DNA from 4 places in the Clostridium sp. CM042 genome. Region 2 is predicted to be linked to each of the others. Evidence: riboswitches for the same ligand, from Rfam matches in the RefSeq annotation. Region 2 holds a riboswitch; each other region holds the start of a gene.

Evidence for each region. A riboswitch is a leader RNA that binds a small molecule or an ion and turns the genes downstream of it on or off. The one in region 2 is predicted to bind cobalamin.
Region 1: linked by a shared signal. The riboswitch ahead of ACWJJ7_RS07865 (sirohydrochlorin cobaltochelatase) and the one ahead of ACWJJ7_RS15550 (cobyric acid synthase) in region 2 are both predicted to bind cobalamin.
Region 3: linked by a shared signal. The riboswitch ahead of cbiQ (cobalt ECF transporter T component CbiQ) and the one ahead of ACWJJ7_RS15550 (cobyric acid synthase) in region 2 are both predicted to bind cobalamin.
Region 4: linked by a shared signal. The riboswitch ahead of cobU (bifunctional adenosylcobinamide kinase/adenosylcobinamide-phosphate guanylyltransferase) and the one ahead of ACWJJ7_RS15550 (cobyric acid synthase) in region 2 are both predicted to bind cobalamin.

The regions. Positions count from the first base shown of each region.
Region 1 is NZ_CM143646.1:1,660,992-1,665,166, reverse strand. It holds gene cobS (adenosylcobinamide-GDP ribazoletransferase) at 1-320, shown strand, start outside; gene ACWJJ7_RS07870 (transposase) at 574-1,485, opposite strand; cobalamin riboswitch at 1,689-1,873, shown strand; gene ACWJJ7_RS07865 (sirohydrochlorin cobaltochelatase) at 2,019-2,852, shown strand; gene ACWJJ7_RS07860 (pyridoxal phosphate-dependent aminotransferase) at 2,891-4,009, shown strand; gene ACWJJ7_RS07855 (cobyrinate a,c-diamide synthase) at 4,051-4,175, shown strand, end outside.
Region 2 is NZ_CM143646.1:3,253,651-3,257,825, forward strand. It holds gene ACWJJ7_RS15540 (site-2 protease family protein) at 113-730, shown strand; gene trmB (tRNA (guanosine(46)-N7)-methyltransferase TrmB) at 778-1,431, shown strand; cobalamin riboswitch at 1,654-1,837, shown strand; gene ACWJJ7_RS15550 (cobyric acid synthase) at 1,974-3,467, shown strand; gene cbiB (adenosylcobinamide-phosphate synthase CbiB) at 3,548-4,175, shown strand, end outside.
Region 3 is NZ_CM143646.1:1,935,970-1,940,144, forward strand. It holds gene ACWJJ7_RS09145 (energy-coupling factor ABC transporter permease) at 1-96, opposite strand, end outside; gene ACWJJ7_RS09150 (energy-coupling factor ABC transporter ATP-binding protein) at 160-987, opposite strand; gene cbiQ (cobalt ECF transporter T component CbiQ) at 1,000-1,767, opposite strand; cobalamin riboswitch at 2,107-2,285, opposite strand; gene sigG (RNA polymerase sporulation sigma factor SigG) at 2,455-3,228, opposite strand; gene ACWJJ7_RS09165 (hypothetical protein) at 3,498-4,064, opposite strand; gene ACWJJ7_RS09170 (LrgB family protein) at 4,149-4,175, opposite strand, start outside.
Region 4 is NZ_CM143646.1:1,032,423-1,036,597, reverse strand. It holds gene ACWJJ7_RS04865 (penicillin-binding transpeptidase domain-containing protein) at 1-1,891, shown strand, start outside; cobalamin riboswitch at 1,969-2,148, shown strand; gene cobU (bifunctional adenosylcobinamide kinase/adenosylcobinamide-phosphate guanylyltransferase) at 2,311-2,871, shown strand; gene ACWJJ7_RS04855 (ABC transporter substrate-binding protein) at 2,906-3,853, shown strand; gene ACWJJ7_RS04850 (FecCD family ABC transporter permease) at 3,870-4,175, shown strand, end outside.

The sequences.
Region 1 (4,175 bases), 1.6 Mb from region 2:
CGCCAATAATTGCAAGATTTACCGTTGTTTTTATATCTTTTATTGGGAAAAATGCTAAAGAAACAGGCTCAGGCAATATATTTATTGGAAATATTGACATTACAAGGGTGGTAATTTCAGGTATTATAACTATTGCATTTGGAACTTTATTAATAGGATTTAATAAAAGTATTATATTGATAGTTTCAGCGTTACTTTTAAGTTATTTCTTTAATAAGTTTTGCGAGAGTAAAATTACAGGACTTACGGGAGATAGCTTGGGAGCCAATAATGAATTAGTTGAAATTCTAACTATGATTTTATTTATAGCAATAAATTAAGCTAAATATAGCAATAAATTAAGCTAAATAGGGACGGTTAACAATTATTTATCTTCTTTTTGGTACAAGTTGTTTATGAAAACTTGTACCTTTTTATCGTTGAATTAATTTATTGAACGATTATTTTAATTATTTTTATATTATATATTAGTGAAATGTTTTATTTTGAATGCTTGTCCAAGTTTATTAAATATAAATACATATATCGTATTTTAAATTTTTTTATTTACTACAAGAGATTAATAAATTATTACTAAGCATAACATTTAATAAAATCCATGATAATATTCTCGTATTTTTCTTCTGTTCCAATTAATTCGATGCCAATAGTGCTTAAGCTAGATACTCTAGCCTGTGTAATGTTTCCAAGAGTGCTGGATATATCGCTAGATTTAAAATTACAGAGGCTCCTCATTAGGACAACTGTTAACGCTTTTGCTCGTACAAGATTTCTACTGTACTTCATATAAAGATGAGTCTTTGATACATTCATCTTTGACGCTATAAATTCTATTATATCTTCTGGCTTAAAGTTTCTTACAAGTATCTTTCGTTCAAATTTATACTCTGTTTTTTCATCTTTAAATTCTATTTCTTGTTTTAATTTTTCTCTGTTACAGCGAAAGACAAGATTATAGTAATTTTTTCTTGCACTTTTTAGGTTATTACCAAAAGAACTCATAATAAATCTATAATCAACTAATTTAAAAGAATCATGCCTTTTTCCTAAAAATATGGCTAGACTAGAAAAAGCATATTTTTCAGGACAATTTTTATATTCATCTATATCCGTAGGATTATTGTGTATATATAGAGATAAAGTCTTCAAATATCGTTCATTATTAACTATTTTACCCTTAAACCTATCTTTAAAAAGATGTCCTTCCCTTTTATATTTTTTATTAAAGTACATTGCATAAGAAAAATTTATTCCATGCATTACTTTTGATATATCAGTACCATTAGCATCAATCATTAAATGTGAATGGTTATCCATAAGACAGTAACCGTAGATTTTAAAATTATAGAGAGATTTATACTTCTTTACAAGTGATAAATACTTATTCTTATCCTCATTATCCTTGAATAAATTTATTTCGCTTATACTTTTGCACATAATATGAAATATCGAGTCATCTGTTTTTTCTCTTGCTTTTCGTGGCATTTAAATCACCTTTCCTCATAGAGTTTTATTTGAATTATTGCCTATAAATCGGGACGATATTCATAGGCATAATCTTAAGCTAATATATAAATGATTTAAATAGTTGCTAACCGTCCCTAATTATTTTTTTATTTATTAAATTTAAGTTTACACTCTAAATATTGACAGTAAGGCTTAAATATAATATTATTAGAATTAATAGTAAAATTGAATATAATTTTAGGTGCCTTGAAATAGGTGAAAAGGGAATGTGGTTTAAATCCACAGCAGCCCCCGCTACTGTAATTGATGAAAAACTTTTAAATGCCACTTCGTAAATTAAAAATGAGGAGGGATAATTAAAGGAAGAATCAAAAGCCAGGAGACCTGCCTAAATGATGTTAACAAGCTTTCGGAGGGAAAGAACTATTTAATTATGGATTAATTAAAAAGTAGTCGCTATCGCATGCGTACTATTTTTTTTGTTTTAAAAAGCATTATATGTAAATGTTATGAGGAATTTAGGAAAATATTTAGTAAGGTGGATGAACGAAATGAAGAAGGCAATTTTAATTGTAAGTTTTGGAACAACACATGAAGATGCAAGAAAAGTAACTATCGATGCAATAGAAGAAAAAATAAGACATACTTTTGAAGGGTATGATATAAGAAGAGCATTTACTTCACATATTATTCTTAGAGTGCTTAAAAATAGGGATAATATTCATGTAGATACTCCAGAAGAAGCTTTGGAAAAGTTAAAGACCGAAGGATATAATGAGGTAATTGTTCAGCCTTTGCATGTTATTCCTGGAGTAGAATTTGATTATATAAATAATGTAGTTAATAGATATAAAGAATTTAAAACATTTGAGAATATAGTAATAGGAAGACCGCTTATATGTTTTAAGGGAGAAGAATTAGGCGTGCCAGATGATTACTCAATAATGGTAGACGCTCTCTCAAAGCAATTGCAACCAGAGGATACAGTAATTTTGATGGGTCATGGTACAAACCATATTGCAAATGCAGTATATTGCTGTTTTGAAAGCGTTTTAAGGGATAGAGGATTTAACAATGTTCATGTAGCAACCGTGGAAGGGTATCCAACTTTGGATAGAGTAATACCTAATGTTGCTGCTCAGGGTATTAGCGAAGTCACTTTAATGCCACTACTGCTCGTAGCGGGGGATCATGCCAAGAATGACATGGCGGGAGACACCGAAGACTCCTGGAAGAGTATTTTAGAGGCAAAAGGGTTTAAAGTTAAAATTTATCTGCATGGGTTAGGAGAAAATAGTGACGTTCAAGATATATATATACAGCATATTAATGATGTAATTAATGAAAAGTTTAAGAATGTAGGGAAAACACATAAGGGAAATTAAAATTCTGCGTAAGTTACAAGTAGAAAGGAAGGTATTCAATGATACATGGTGGAGATGTTTATACTAATGGATTACTTGAGGGTCGAGAATTAATAGATTACAGTTCTAATATTAATCCATTAGGGGTTCCGAGTAGCTTCACTGATAACATTAGTGAAGCAGTAGATGCTTTAACAAGATATCCAGATATTCAATATAGGGAGGTGTTGAAAGGATTAAAAGAATATATTAATTGCCCAAAAGAGTATTTTGTTTTAGGAAATGGGGCTGCAGAAATAATTGACTTAGTTATAGCTTGTCATAAAAGTTTACTAATTGTGGTGCCATCGTTTGTAGAGTACGAAATTGATGCTAAAAAGTGGAATTGTAGTATAGAGTATTCTTACTTAAAAGAGAAGATTAATGAGAATACCTTATTAAAGCATGAATATGCTGAACTTTCCTATGATTATGAGGATATTCTTAATAAATTACAGAGTGTAGAAGGTGTGGTTTTAGGTAATCCAAATAATCCCAATGGCAATATCATAAATAAGGCTGAGTTTCAACAAATTCTTGAATATTGTGAGCGTAATGACAAAGTCATAATAATAGATGAGGCTTTTATAGAATTTACTGGAGATTCACAGCATAGTTTCAGTGAAAAAGTTAAAACATACAAATGTTTATTTATAATAAGAGCATTAACCAAATTTTTTGCGATGCCTGGTATAAGATTTGGGTATGGAATAAGTAGTAACGTAGACTTATTAAAAAAAATTAAAGAAAAACAAAACCCCTGGAACATAAACTGTTTTGCAGAAGTCGCTGCACTCCATGTGTTAAAAGATAATGTTTATATTGAAAAAAGCAAAGAGTGGATAAGTGGCGAAAGGCCTAGGTTTATAAGATCACTTGAAAATATTTCATTTATAAATAAAGTCTATTTAACCTATGGAAATTATGTATTATGCAAATTAAAAGGATTAGACGCAGAGACACTTTATAAACTATGTATAGCTCAAGGATTTGTTATAAGAAAAGCAGACAATTTTAGAGGACTAGATAAACAATATGTAAGGCTTGCTATTAAGGATAATGATAGGAATGGAAAAGTGATTCAGTGTTTGAAAAACTTAGAATTGATAGTGAAAACATTGGGGACAGTTAACAACTAATTGCACGTTAGAGGACAGTCCGCAAAAGGATGTGAATATAAATGAAGAGTATAGTCATAGCTTCGAATTCAAGTGGTGGTGGTAAAACCACAGTAACACTCGGAATTATGAAAGCGTTTAAAAATAGGGGATTTGAGATACAAGGGTATAAAGTAGGACCTGATTA
Region 2 (4,175 bases):
ATAACAAGTCAAAGATGCATTAACAAGATGAGTAGCGATTAACATTGCCTACCATGTAGGAATATAAGGAGGAATAAACTTGGATACACAACAAATATTAAATAAGATTTTGATGATACCGGCAATTTTATTAGCATTTACTTTTCATGAGTATGCGCATGCTATCGTAGCAGATAGGTTAGGAGACAAAACTCCACGATTTCAAGGGAGACTTACTCTGAATCCGATCGCACATATAGATCCAATGGGATTTCTTATGATTATATTAGTAGGATTTGGTTGGGCAAAGCCTGTTCAGACAAATCCTAGTGCATTTAAAAATTATTATAAGGATGATTTGAAAGTTTCAGTTGCAGGCCCAATTGCTAATCTGATTCTAGGGTTTGTATTTGCAATTCTGACTGTGTTATTTTCGAAGATTCCACCAATTCATGGTGGATTATATACTATTATTAGCCAAATCTTAATAATTACAGGGTACCTAAATTGTATTTTGTTTTTTCTTAATTTAGTGCCAATACCGGGTTTTGATGGATCTCATATAGTTAGGGATTTATTCCCAAAGTTTTTTTACAATTTACCAGATACAATTTATAGGTATCAATTCTTAATATTTATGGCGTTAATATTGCCTATATTACCTGGTGGACAATCAGTTTTTACTTATATCGTGCAAGCACCAGGGTTATGGTTATTTAAACAGTTTTTAAATATTGCAGGGATGTTTTAAATAAAAAGTAAATTTCATAAAAATTATAAATGTAAGGAGAAAAACATATGCGCTTAAGAAAAAAATATTGGGCTAGGCCAGAGCTTGAAACTAGTCATATTGTAATAACTGACCAATATGATCACAAAGGAAAATGGAATGAAGAATTTAAAAATAACAATGAAATTCATCTAGAACTAGGTTGCGGTAAAGGTAGATTTATATCAGAAAAGTCCAGGAGAGATCTTGATATCAATTTTGTAGGCATTGATTTAAAAGATGAGGTTCTGGTATTTGCCCTTAGAAAAGTTATAGAAGTAAGAGAAATTGAAGGGGCACAAGACATAAATGTACGTCTTATGCCAATGAACATAATGCTTATTGATGATGTGTTTGCAAAAGATGAGATAAGCAGAATTTATATAAATTTTTGTAATCCTTGGCCAAAAGACAGACATAATAAAAGAAGATTAACTCATACTAAGTTCTTGACGAGTTATAAGAAATTCTTAAAACGGGGATCTGAAGTTTGGTTCAAAACAGATGATACAGAGTTATTCGAAGAATCGGTAGAATATTTCAAAGAATGTGGGTTTGAGATATTATTTTCAACTTATGATTTGCATAAAAGTGATTTTAAAGATAATGTGGTTACAGAATATGAGGCTAAATTCACAGAAATAGGAAAAAAAGCTATGTTTCTACAAGCAAAATTAATTTAGCGAATTAATGCATCTCCTTCGGAACTGTTGCAGCTCCGAAGGAGATGACTTATAACCATATGAGACTTAAGCATTTTAAATTCTTATTTATTGACAGGATTAACATAATGCTATAAACTTAATTACATAGAAATGTATTAAATTGAAAATTTTAAAAATGAAACTTATGAATTATATTAGTAAAAAAATGAATAGATTTGTTTAGGTGCCTTTTATTAATCAGCCAATAAAGTGGATGCAGTTACTTTAGTAGATGATTAGTAAGGTGAAAAGGGAATGTGGTGTAATTCCACAGCAGCCCCCGCTACTGTAATTGAGAGAAAATCTTTTATAACTACAAGAAAGGGAAAGTTATAAGAGAAAGTGTATCAAGAGCCAGGAGACCTGCCTAAATTAGTAATATTAAGCTTTCGGCGGGAAAGAACTGTAGAATTCAAGTTAGTGCAATGAAAAATTTGTACATAACAGCAGGTGCGCAAGCTTGCTGTTTTTTTGTTGTGTACCAAAGAAAGAATATAAGCAGGAAGAAAGGAGAAAGAGTAATGGCTAAAGTAATGGTTCAAGGAACCGCTTCATCAGTAGGAAAAAGCATATTAGTAACAGCACTTTGTAGAATTTTTGTGCAAGATGGGTTTTCAGTATGTCCTTTTAAGTCACAGAATATGTCATTGAATTCTTATATTACATTGGATGGAAAAGAAATGGGACGTGCGCAGGTGCTTCAAGCCTATGCGGCAGGATTGGAGCCAGAGGTATATATGAATCCGATTTTATTAAAACCTACCTCCGATAAAAAGTGCCAAATTATCGTTAATGGAAAGGTTTTTGGGAATAGTACAGCTATGGAATATCATAATATGAAATTGGAATTCAAAGACATGTTAAAAAAGCAGTTTGAAGAATTAGAGAAGAAGTTTGATATTATAGTAATGGAAGGAGCAGGTAGCCCTGCAGAAATTAATTTAAGAGATAGAGATATAGTGAACATGGGAATGGCGGAACTTATAGATGCCCCTGTGATACTCGCAGGAGATATAGATAAGGGTGGAGTATTTGCGTCACTAGCAGGGACTTTGCTTTTGCTTAATGAGGTCGAGAAAAAAAGAGTTAAAGCCACTATTATTAATAAGTTTAGAGGAGATTTAGAAATCTTAAAGCCAGGACTTACAATGCTTGAGGACATTATACATATTCCATGTGCAGGGGTAGTTCCTTATTTTAGATTGGAACTCGAAGATGAAGATGGCGCAGTAGAATTTAATAAAAAAATTACTGCACCTATTGATATTGCTGTAATAAAGCTTCCACATATATCAAATTTCACGGATTTAGATGCCTTAAAGGCTGAAGAAGATGTATCAGTTAGATTTGTTACAACTAAAGGAGAATTGGGCACTCCAGACTTGCTTATCATACCGGGAACTAAAAATACTATTGATGATTTAATTTCTTTAAGAAATTCGGGACTTGCAGAAGCGATTCAGCAATATAGTGTAGAAGGTAACGTATTAGGTATTTGTGGAGGATATCAAATGCTAGGAAATAGCTTAAGTGACCCTAATTGCTTAGAGGGAAATTCAAAAGAAACAGATGGTATGAAGCTTTTAGACATAGACACAATATTTGAAGATGAGAAAATAACTACAAGAGTAAAGGCTCGTAGCATTAACATTAGGGATACTAGTCTAGAAACTTATGGTTACGAAATACATATGGGAATTTGTAAATATGGTCATAATGCAAAACCACTTTTTGAAATCTATGATAAGAATGGTTCTGATACGTCATCCTTCGATGGAGCGATAAATGCAGGTGGAAATGTTATGGGTACATATATTCATGGAGTTTTAGATGGAGTAGAGTTTAGAGAACATATGATTAATACTTTAAGGGTAAAAAAAGCTATGGAACCTAAAAAATCTAAGGTTTATGAAAATCTAAGAGAAAAAGAATTAGACAAGCTAGCAGATATAGTTAGAGATAATGTAGACATGGATTCAATCTATAAAATCATAGGAATAAAAAGAGAAAGTTAGGGACAGTTAACAACTATTTAAAAAATTATAACAGTATAAGATAGTGAGGAATTAAAATGGCAATACTATTTCAGATGAACATAATAGATTTAATTTTAGCGGTAATGTTAGACTTATTAATTGGAGATCCATATTGGTTTAAACATCCGGTGATTTATATAGGAAAACTTATTTCTAAATTAGATAAGTTAGGCAGAACGATATGTAAAACTAATGGTCAAATTAAAGTTTTTGGCGGAATTATTGTAGTTATAGTAGCACTTTCTAGTTTTTTAGTGCCTTTTATAATTTTGAGAATTTCTAATAAGTTTTTTTGGTTGTACCATATTCTCAATATAATATTGCTTTGGACAACAATAGCTGCTAGATGCCTTCATAAAGAAGGTAAAAAGGTTTATGATTCTTTAGTTAATAATGATATTTATGACGCAAGAGTTAAATTGTCATACCTTGTAGGGAGAGATACAAAGACCCTTACTGAATATGAAATAGTAAGAGCGGATGTGGAGACAATTGCAGAGAATACAGCAGATGGTGTTATAGCCCCTATTCTTTATGCAATATTAGGGGGAGCACCTTTAGCTATGATGTATAAGGGCATAAATACAATGGATTCAATGCTTGGATATATGAATGAAAAATATAAATATATTGGGTTCTTTCCAGCTAAAACAGACGATGTATTTAATTTTATACCAGCAAGAATAA
Region 3 (4,175 bases), 1.3 Mb from region 2:
TTCCATGATGTGCATTGCATTAGCTGCCGGGGCTACCCCGAAAATTAATGCGAAAGCAATCGCAATAAAGACAATTTTCTTTTCTTTCTGATTCATTCTTTTCCTCCTCTATTGTTTTTAATTTATATTAATCTAAGCTAAAACGCCTAGAAAATCCAACTATTTTTCAAACATTTCCTTGAACTCTTGCGTACTTTTCGGATAGGCTTTAGTATCTTCCAACAGATGTTTTTCTACAAGTAATTCATAGATTTCCAGCACGGTTGGCTGTTTTAGATTTGCCTGTTTCAAAATTTCTGTGTTTTGAAAAATCTCTAAAGGTGTTCCATCAGCGATAATTTTCCCTTGGCAGAATACAAGGATTCGCTTAGCCCATCGGTATGCGAAATCTACATCATGGGTGGAAATGAGCATTGTCTTGCCCTCTGAACCAAGCTTGGCCAAAACTTCTTCTAACATCAGTGCATTTAAAGGGTCCAGTGATGCAGTCGGTTCATCAAAGATAATGATTTCTGGTTTCATAGCAATGATGCCCGCAATGGTGACGCGCTTCTTTTCACCGCCACTCAAATAGTGTGGCGGACGATCCTTGAAATCTGATATGTTCATGTATGCTAGTGATTCCTCAACTCGCTTGAGTACTTCCTCTTTTGGAAGCTTTAAATTCATCGGCCCGAATCCAACTTCTGCCCTAACTGTAGATGCGATTATTTGATTGTCCGCATCTTGAAATACAATTCCGATATTTTTTCGAAGTCCTTTTAAATTCTTTTTATTAACGATAGTACCCCGGTAAATTATTTTTCCCTGTTCAGGTGTAAATACACCGTTTATGTTCAAGAAAAATGTAGATTTTCCAGATCCATTGGAACCAATGACGGCGATTTTCTCACCTTCATAGATATCCACACTTACGCCGTCCAATGCAGACTTGCCATTTCCGTAGACGTAGTATAGATCTTCGACCTTTAATATTGATTTCCCCATAATAGCTCCTTTCTATCTTGTAACGCCCCATATCAGAATCAAAAAAATTATAAATGCTACTGCAGAGGCTATCTGTATTGTCTCTACCTTTTTATCTTCATCCAAAAATATAAGATCTCCATCATAGCCTCTAGCCTCCATGGCATCATAATAAGCGTTTGCCTTTTTCAACGAAATAACCAGCATATTGCTTGCAATGCTTCCAAATGTATAGCAGGAAGTTTTAAAATCACAGTAGCCCTGACGGGATTCTGCAGAATTTTTCATTTTAGTATAGACATCCATTAAAATGAAAATGTAACGATAAATGAGGTTCATCAGCTCTACAATAATCTTTGGCACATGTGCCTTTCGAAGCACATAGATAATCTCGGAAGATGGAGTCGACAGTGTCATCATCTGTAGGGCACTGATAGCTGCAAAAACCTTCAGAATCAAAAATGCCACTTCCTTAAGCTTTGCCTGGGAAGTAAACACATAGCAGAAGCCAAGATACATGTTATACTGCCCCATCGGCTGCTTTGAAAAATCAATAGCAATTGTAAAAGTGCCAAGGAGGATAAAGATGATTGGAATCGCCAGTATTGACAAGTATTCGTTTACTGGAAGCTCTCCTTTTACAATAGTCAGGTAGGCCATTGCAATAATGACCACAACGGATACATAGGGGTTTTCCAACACAATACAAAGAATCAGTATCGCAGCAGAAAGAGATACTTTAAAAGTAGCATTCCAGTGTCTGATTTTAGAAGTATAAGCATAAAAATCAATTTTGCCCATTTAACATCTCCTTTAAATTTTTACCCCATGGCAGCATTCTGGAATAATTCAGAATAATTAACGGATGAAGCATAGTAAACAATGACACAGACAATCTGATTTAAAACTCCAAGTCCAGATAATTTAACTCTAATTGCATTGACGCAACAGGCCAAAACGATGATATTCTGCCTAATGATGTTATAGACCCGTTTTGACAGTTCATAATATAGGCCTGTCTACAAAACAAAAAGCCTTCTAACTAAAGCGTTAGAAGGAAACGATTCAAAAATATGCTTAATCATATAAAATCAACAAACAAATTTTCATTATAAAGCCTTCTCTATCACTCGTAGAGTTTTTAGTGCAAAAATATAGGCCGGTATTCTGACTCAAGAATCATTATTTAAGTACGCCTTCCCCGTTTACGAGTGGCATAATGCACTTAAATTCATCTATTACAGCTACGAGATAGTTCAGGATTTTAACCTGATTCCCTTTTAATTAATCTTAATTAACCCTATATTTTATTATTTAATTTTTATAATTCTTTCACGCATGTCTCAATACATAATAAGCTTATTATTACAAAAAATCAACTACTTTAGTTGCAAAAAGATAATATTTTTCAAATTTTCACAAAATAATACATTATACTGTATTCTGAAATAAATGCTACAATAAAAAAAAGGGACCCACTAGGGGACCCTATACATACTTTCTCATGTGCTTTAATGCAGTTTTTTCCAGTCTAGAAACTTGTGCTTGGGATATACCTATCTCACCTGCTACTTCCATTTGAGTTCTTCCATCGAAGAACCTTAAATTTAAGATTAACTTTTCTCTAACATTTAATTTTTTCATTGCCTCTTTAATTGATATATTTTCAAGCCAATTATCATCTAAATTTTTTGTGTCACTTATTTGATCCATTACATAAATTTCATCTCCACCAGCGTGATAAATTGGTTCAAATAAAGATACAGGATTTTGTATAGCATCTAAAGCAAACACTACGTCTTCCCTTGGTAATTCTAATTCTTTTGCTATTTCAGTTACAGTAGGCTCTTTATTGTCTTTATTCACCAATCTGTCTCTAACTTGTAATGCTTTATATGCAATATCCCTTAATGATCTACTAACCCTTATTGAGTTATTATCTCTTAAATATCTTCTTATTTCCCCAATAATCATAGGAACTGCATATGTTGAAAATCTAACATTTAGACTTAGATCAAAATTATCAATGGACTTCATTAAACCAATACAGCCAACTTGAAATAAATCATCTACGTTTTCTCCTCGATTATTAAAGTGCTTTATCACACTTAAAACCAATCTTAAGTTTCCTTTAATAAATTTTTCTCTACACTCATACTCGCCATTTTGTATCCTAAATAGTAGCTCTTTCATTTCCTTTTCTTTTAGTACAGGTAATTTCGAAGTATCTACACCACATATTTCTACTTTATTGAATACCATAAGGTCATCATTCCCTTCAGAGTAATTGCTTCTAAATTATGTCCTTATGGTTTGCTTTTTATACTACAGACAACCTTATATCATTTTATTAATTATATATCTTGTTTTTTCATTTATATATTTTGATTTGAAAAGCATACATAACAACGTATCTATATCCACTCTAGTTAAGTAGTTAGAGAAAAATTAAAAGAAAACTTCAGTGGGAGTATAAATCTCCTACTGAAGTCTTTAATATTGCAGCATCGCAATTTCTTTAATTCTACGCATTACTTAAACTTATTTAAGCTATCTATTAATTCATTAAAATTCTTTTTAGCTACTATTTCTCTGTTCTTAAAATTGCCCATTTTTTGTTTATTAAATTTTTCACTTTTATCCAGATTTACTAGTTCCTCTTTTATAGTTTCTCTAAGACTTGGAATAATATTTATTATCTTTTTTATTCCATAAATATATTCATCATCATAAAGCTTGAAACATTTAAACAAACCTGATGTAAGTCTCCCATCTGAAAATATGTAAATATATCTATCACTCATTTCATCTGATAAATCGACTTCAATTTTATGCTTATACAACCTAAATATAACATCTTCTTTCTCAATGAAAACAGGAAATATCATAGAAAAAAGTACCTGTATTTCTTCTTCTTGCGCAACCAATCCTGAAAAATCGCTTTCATTAAGTTTTTTAACTATATCATCTGTAAAAATACATTTGCGTATTTCTTTTCCCAACTTACTCCTTAGTTTTTGCTCCTTTTCATCAGATAATAAATTGTCTATTGAATCAATTAATTTATTTAGTGGACCTATAATCTCATTTTTTTTCATAATGAAAAAACCTCCTTAATCATACATACACTATATATATAAACTTAATTTGATCGAATCCAAAATATAGCGTATTTCAAGAAATTATTTTAAGAACGCAAGAAACATATT
Region 4 (4,175 bases), 1.6 Mb from region 2:
AACTAAGGAAACAATAACTGAAAAGGAATTCGTAGATAAATACAATGCTATTTATAGTGGAATAGAGGCTAAAAATATATCTATTAAAGTGGACAATGAAGATAAAATTAAGGATGGAAATAAAAAAGCTATAAATATACCATTTTCTATAGTTATGGATACTGCAGCAGGGCAATTAAAAATGCCAGGCTACCAGGCAACTATGGTGAAGGAAGAGGTTAACAACAAAAAGCAGTGGACATTAGTCTGGAATGAGAAAATGATATTTCCTAGTATGGAAGCGGGAGATAAGGTTAGGGTAGAGCCAGAAGTGGCTATACGTGGAGAAATTTATGATAGGAGTAAAAAACCACTTGCAATAAATACAATAAATGATTTAATTGTTACGATTGGAATAAAACCTATTACATTTATTAAAAATAAGGATGATAATATATCGCAGATGGCTAAGATACTAGATATTGATGCTTCAGTTATAGAAAATAAACTAAAGGATAATGAAAATTCTGATCAATTTATACCGATTATTAACATACTACGCACTGAAAAAGTAAAAATAGATGGAGTTATGAAGCTTGATGGGGTAATCCAGAACAAGCCTAAAGGTAGAGTATATCCAGGTGGTGAAGCTTTGGGGTCGCTTATAGGATACATTAAGCCGATAACTGCTGAGGAACTACAAAAGAATGCTAGTAAGGGGTATAACTCATTTAGTTTAATAGGAAAGGCAGGTCTTGAACAGGTTTATGAAGACAGGCTTAAGGGTGAAAATGGAGCAACAATATATATATCAAAACAAAATAATAACGATAAGGTTGTAATTCTTAAAAAAGAATCAAAAGCAGGTGAAAATATAACATTATCAGTAGATAGTGAACTACAGAAGAAAATATATGAAGGAATGAATAAAGAGGCAGGAGCCAGTTCGGCAATAAATCCCAAAACTGGAGAAGTATTGGCTTTAGTAAGCTCCCCGTCATATGATTCAAATGCAATTACCACCTATGTTTCTAATACCCAAAAGGCAGAGTGGGAAAAAACAGGGGATCCATTTAAAAATAGATTTACGGCTGTATATTCTCCAGGGTCTACATTTAAACTGATAACGGCTGCGGTTGGCTTAGATCAAGGGAAGATAAAACCTAGTGAACTTATTAACATACCGGGAAACGAATGGCAACCAGATACATCATGGGGACTCAATAAGGTTACTAGGGTTGGTGAACCGAGAGAGTCAGTGAATTTGCAGGATGCATTTGTATATTCTGATAACATATATTTTGCAAAGGCAGCTCTTAATATAGGCAAAGAAGAATTTATAAAAGGATGTGACAATTTTGGAATAGGGCAAAAGCTTCCAATAGATTATCCAATAGCTAATTCACAAGTAGCCAATGGTAACAACATTAAAAATGATGTAGCGTTAGCAGATACTGGTTATGGTCAGGGGGAGGTTCTTATGAGTCCACTTCACCTTGCACTATCGTATAGCACAGTTGTTAACGATGGAAATATTATGTCTCCAACTTTAGAGGTCTTGAATGAAAAGGTAAAGGCTAAGGTTTGGAAAGCTAATGTAATTTCTGTGAATAATATAGGAACCCTAAAAGATGATCTTTCTGCAGTTATAGAAAACCCGAATGGTACAGGTCATGAGGCAAAAGTTGATGGGCAAGCTCTTGCGGGTAAAACTGGAACAGCAGAACTTAAGAAAGATGACAATGATAAAACAGCAGAAGAAAATGGATGGTTTATATGTATGGATACTGCGAGTCCTAAAATAGTAGTATCAATGTTAATGGAAAATGTTAAAGATAAAGGTGGCAGTCATCATGTGGTACCTATTGTAAAAGGAGTAATGGAATATTACTTAAATAAAACACCAAAATAGTGATAGCAAGTAGGTAGAATGATTAATATTGCTTTAATATTTTTTTGATGTTACAATAACCATAGTAAAATTAATAAAAATTAAATATTGTTTTAGGTGCCCGTAACAAGGGTTAAAAGGGAAAGTGATTAAAAAACCACTGCAGCCCACCGCTACTGTATTAGAGGATGAAATCCAAAGGACCATTGGGAAACTGAGAAGGTTGGAGAGTAAGATGATGCTAAAGCCAGTAAACCTGCCTAATGCTTAAAATTTTAGTCTTCGGAGGGAGGATGAAAAATGCGTGATTTAACAATAATATTGGGTTATCCAATATGTGAAAAATTCAATTGCATTATTCCACATCCTTGAGGTGTGGTTTTTTTATTTGCTGATTTTTTAACATAATAATATATTATTAAAATAATAAGGAGTATACTATGAAAAAAATTATAATTATAACAGGTGGCGCAAGGAGTGGGAAAAGTACATATGCTGAGAAGCTAGCTAAAGAAGAGAAGGGTGGCGTACTTTATATTGCAACTTCAATCCCGTTTGATGATGAAATGAAGGACAGAGTAAAGAAACATAAAGAAAGAAGACCAGCTTCTTGGTATACATTTGAAGGCTATAAGAATTTAAAACAGGTATTCTATAACGAAGAAATGCAGTTTGATACGATTTTATTAGATTGTATTACAATAATGACTACAAATCTTATGTTTGATGAAGCAGGGGATAATTTTGATGATCTTAATAATCAAGATATAAATGCAATGGAAAAAGGGATTTTACAAGAGGTAGAAGTATTTCTTGACGAAGCAGAAAAAAACTTAAAAACAATAATTCTTGTAACTAACGAAATTGGCTCTGGAATTGTACCAGAATACAAGATGGCAAGGGTTTTTAGAGATATTGCAGGTAGAGTTAATCAGTATATTGCATCAAGGGCTCAGGAAGTTCACATGGTGGTTTGTGGTATACCAATTAAAATTAAATAAGTAATTAAAAAATAAAAATTTATGGAGGCAACTTATGTTTAAAAGAAAAAGTATAATAGGTCTAGTTTTAGCTGTTTTTGTTTGTGTTGTATTTAGTGCGTGTGGTAGCAAGGGTGAGAATAAAGAGTCTCTTAATACTACTAAAAAGGAAACAAATGCTGTAGTATATCCTCTAAAGGTAGTTGATTCATATAATAGAACGGTTACCATTGAAAAAGAACCTAAAAGGATTATTACGATTGCACCAAATATAACAGAGGGAATGTATGCACTTGGTAAAGGGTCCAGTATAGTTGGTAGAAGTGATTACGATGATTACCCAGCTCAGGCACTTAAGGTTGCATCTGTTGGTGACTTATTACAACCAAGTATAGAAAAAATTGTTGAACTAAAACCTGATGTAGTTATTGCATCAACTCATTTTGATAAGGATGTTATTAAAAAATTAGAAGATCTTAATATAAAAGTTATAGTGCTTTATGGCGAAGAGAATTTTACTGGTGTATATAATACAATGTCAAAGCTTGGGCAGATTGTAAATGCCAATGAAGAAGCAAAGACAGTAATATCAGACATGAAAAAGAAAGTTGCAGAAATAACTGATAAGGTTAAGGATGCTAAGAAGCCAACAGTGTATTATGTAGCAGGATTCGGCAAGAGTGGTGATTTCACAGCAGGAAAAGATACATTTATAGGTGATATAATAGAAATGGCTGGCGGGAAAAACGCTGCGGGTGACGTAGTTGGTTGGAACTACAGTGTAGAAAAGCTTGTAGAAAAAAATCCTGATGTGCTAATTTGTTCTAAGTTCTATGATTCAAAGAAAGGTATAAAAGCTACCAATGGTTACAAAGATTTGAAAGCAGTTAAGAACGGTAAATTATTGGAGATTGATGAAAATATTATTGTTAGGCAGGGACCGAGACTTGCAGAAGGGCTTGAAGCAATTGCTAAATTAGTTCATCCTGAACTTTTCAAATAAAAGGGGTTAAACAACCATGACGTTTATAGAAAATAAGAGTTATTATCGAAGAGTTTTTGCAGTAGGGATATTTTTACTCCTAATTGTAATAATTGTAGCAACAAATTTTGGGGTGGCAGATATTTCTTTAAAACAGACAGCCCTAATTATAATAAGTAAGATTCCAATATTAAATAACATTGTATCCTTAGACGGAATTAATCCTACATCTGCAATCATATTGCTAAATTTAAGACTTCCTAGAATACTTTTATCTTGTTTAGTAGGAGCGGCACTCTCAGTGGTTGGTACTTCTTTTCAGGGAATTTTTAAGAATCCAATG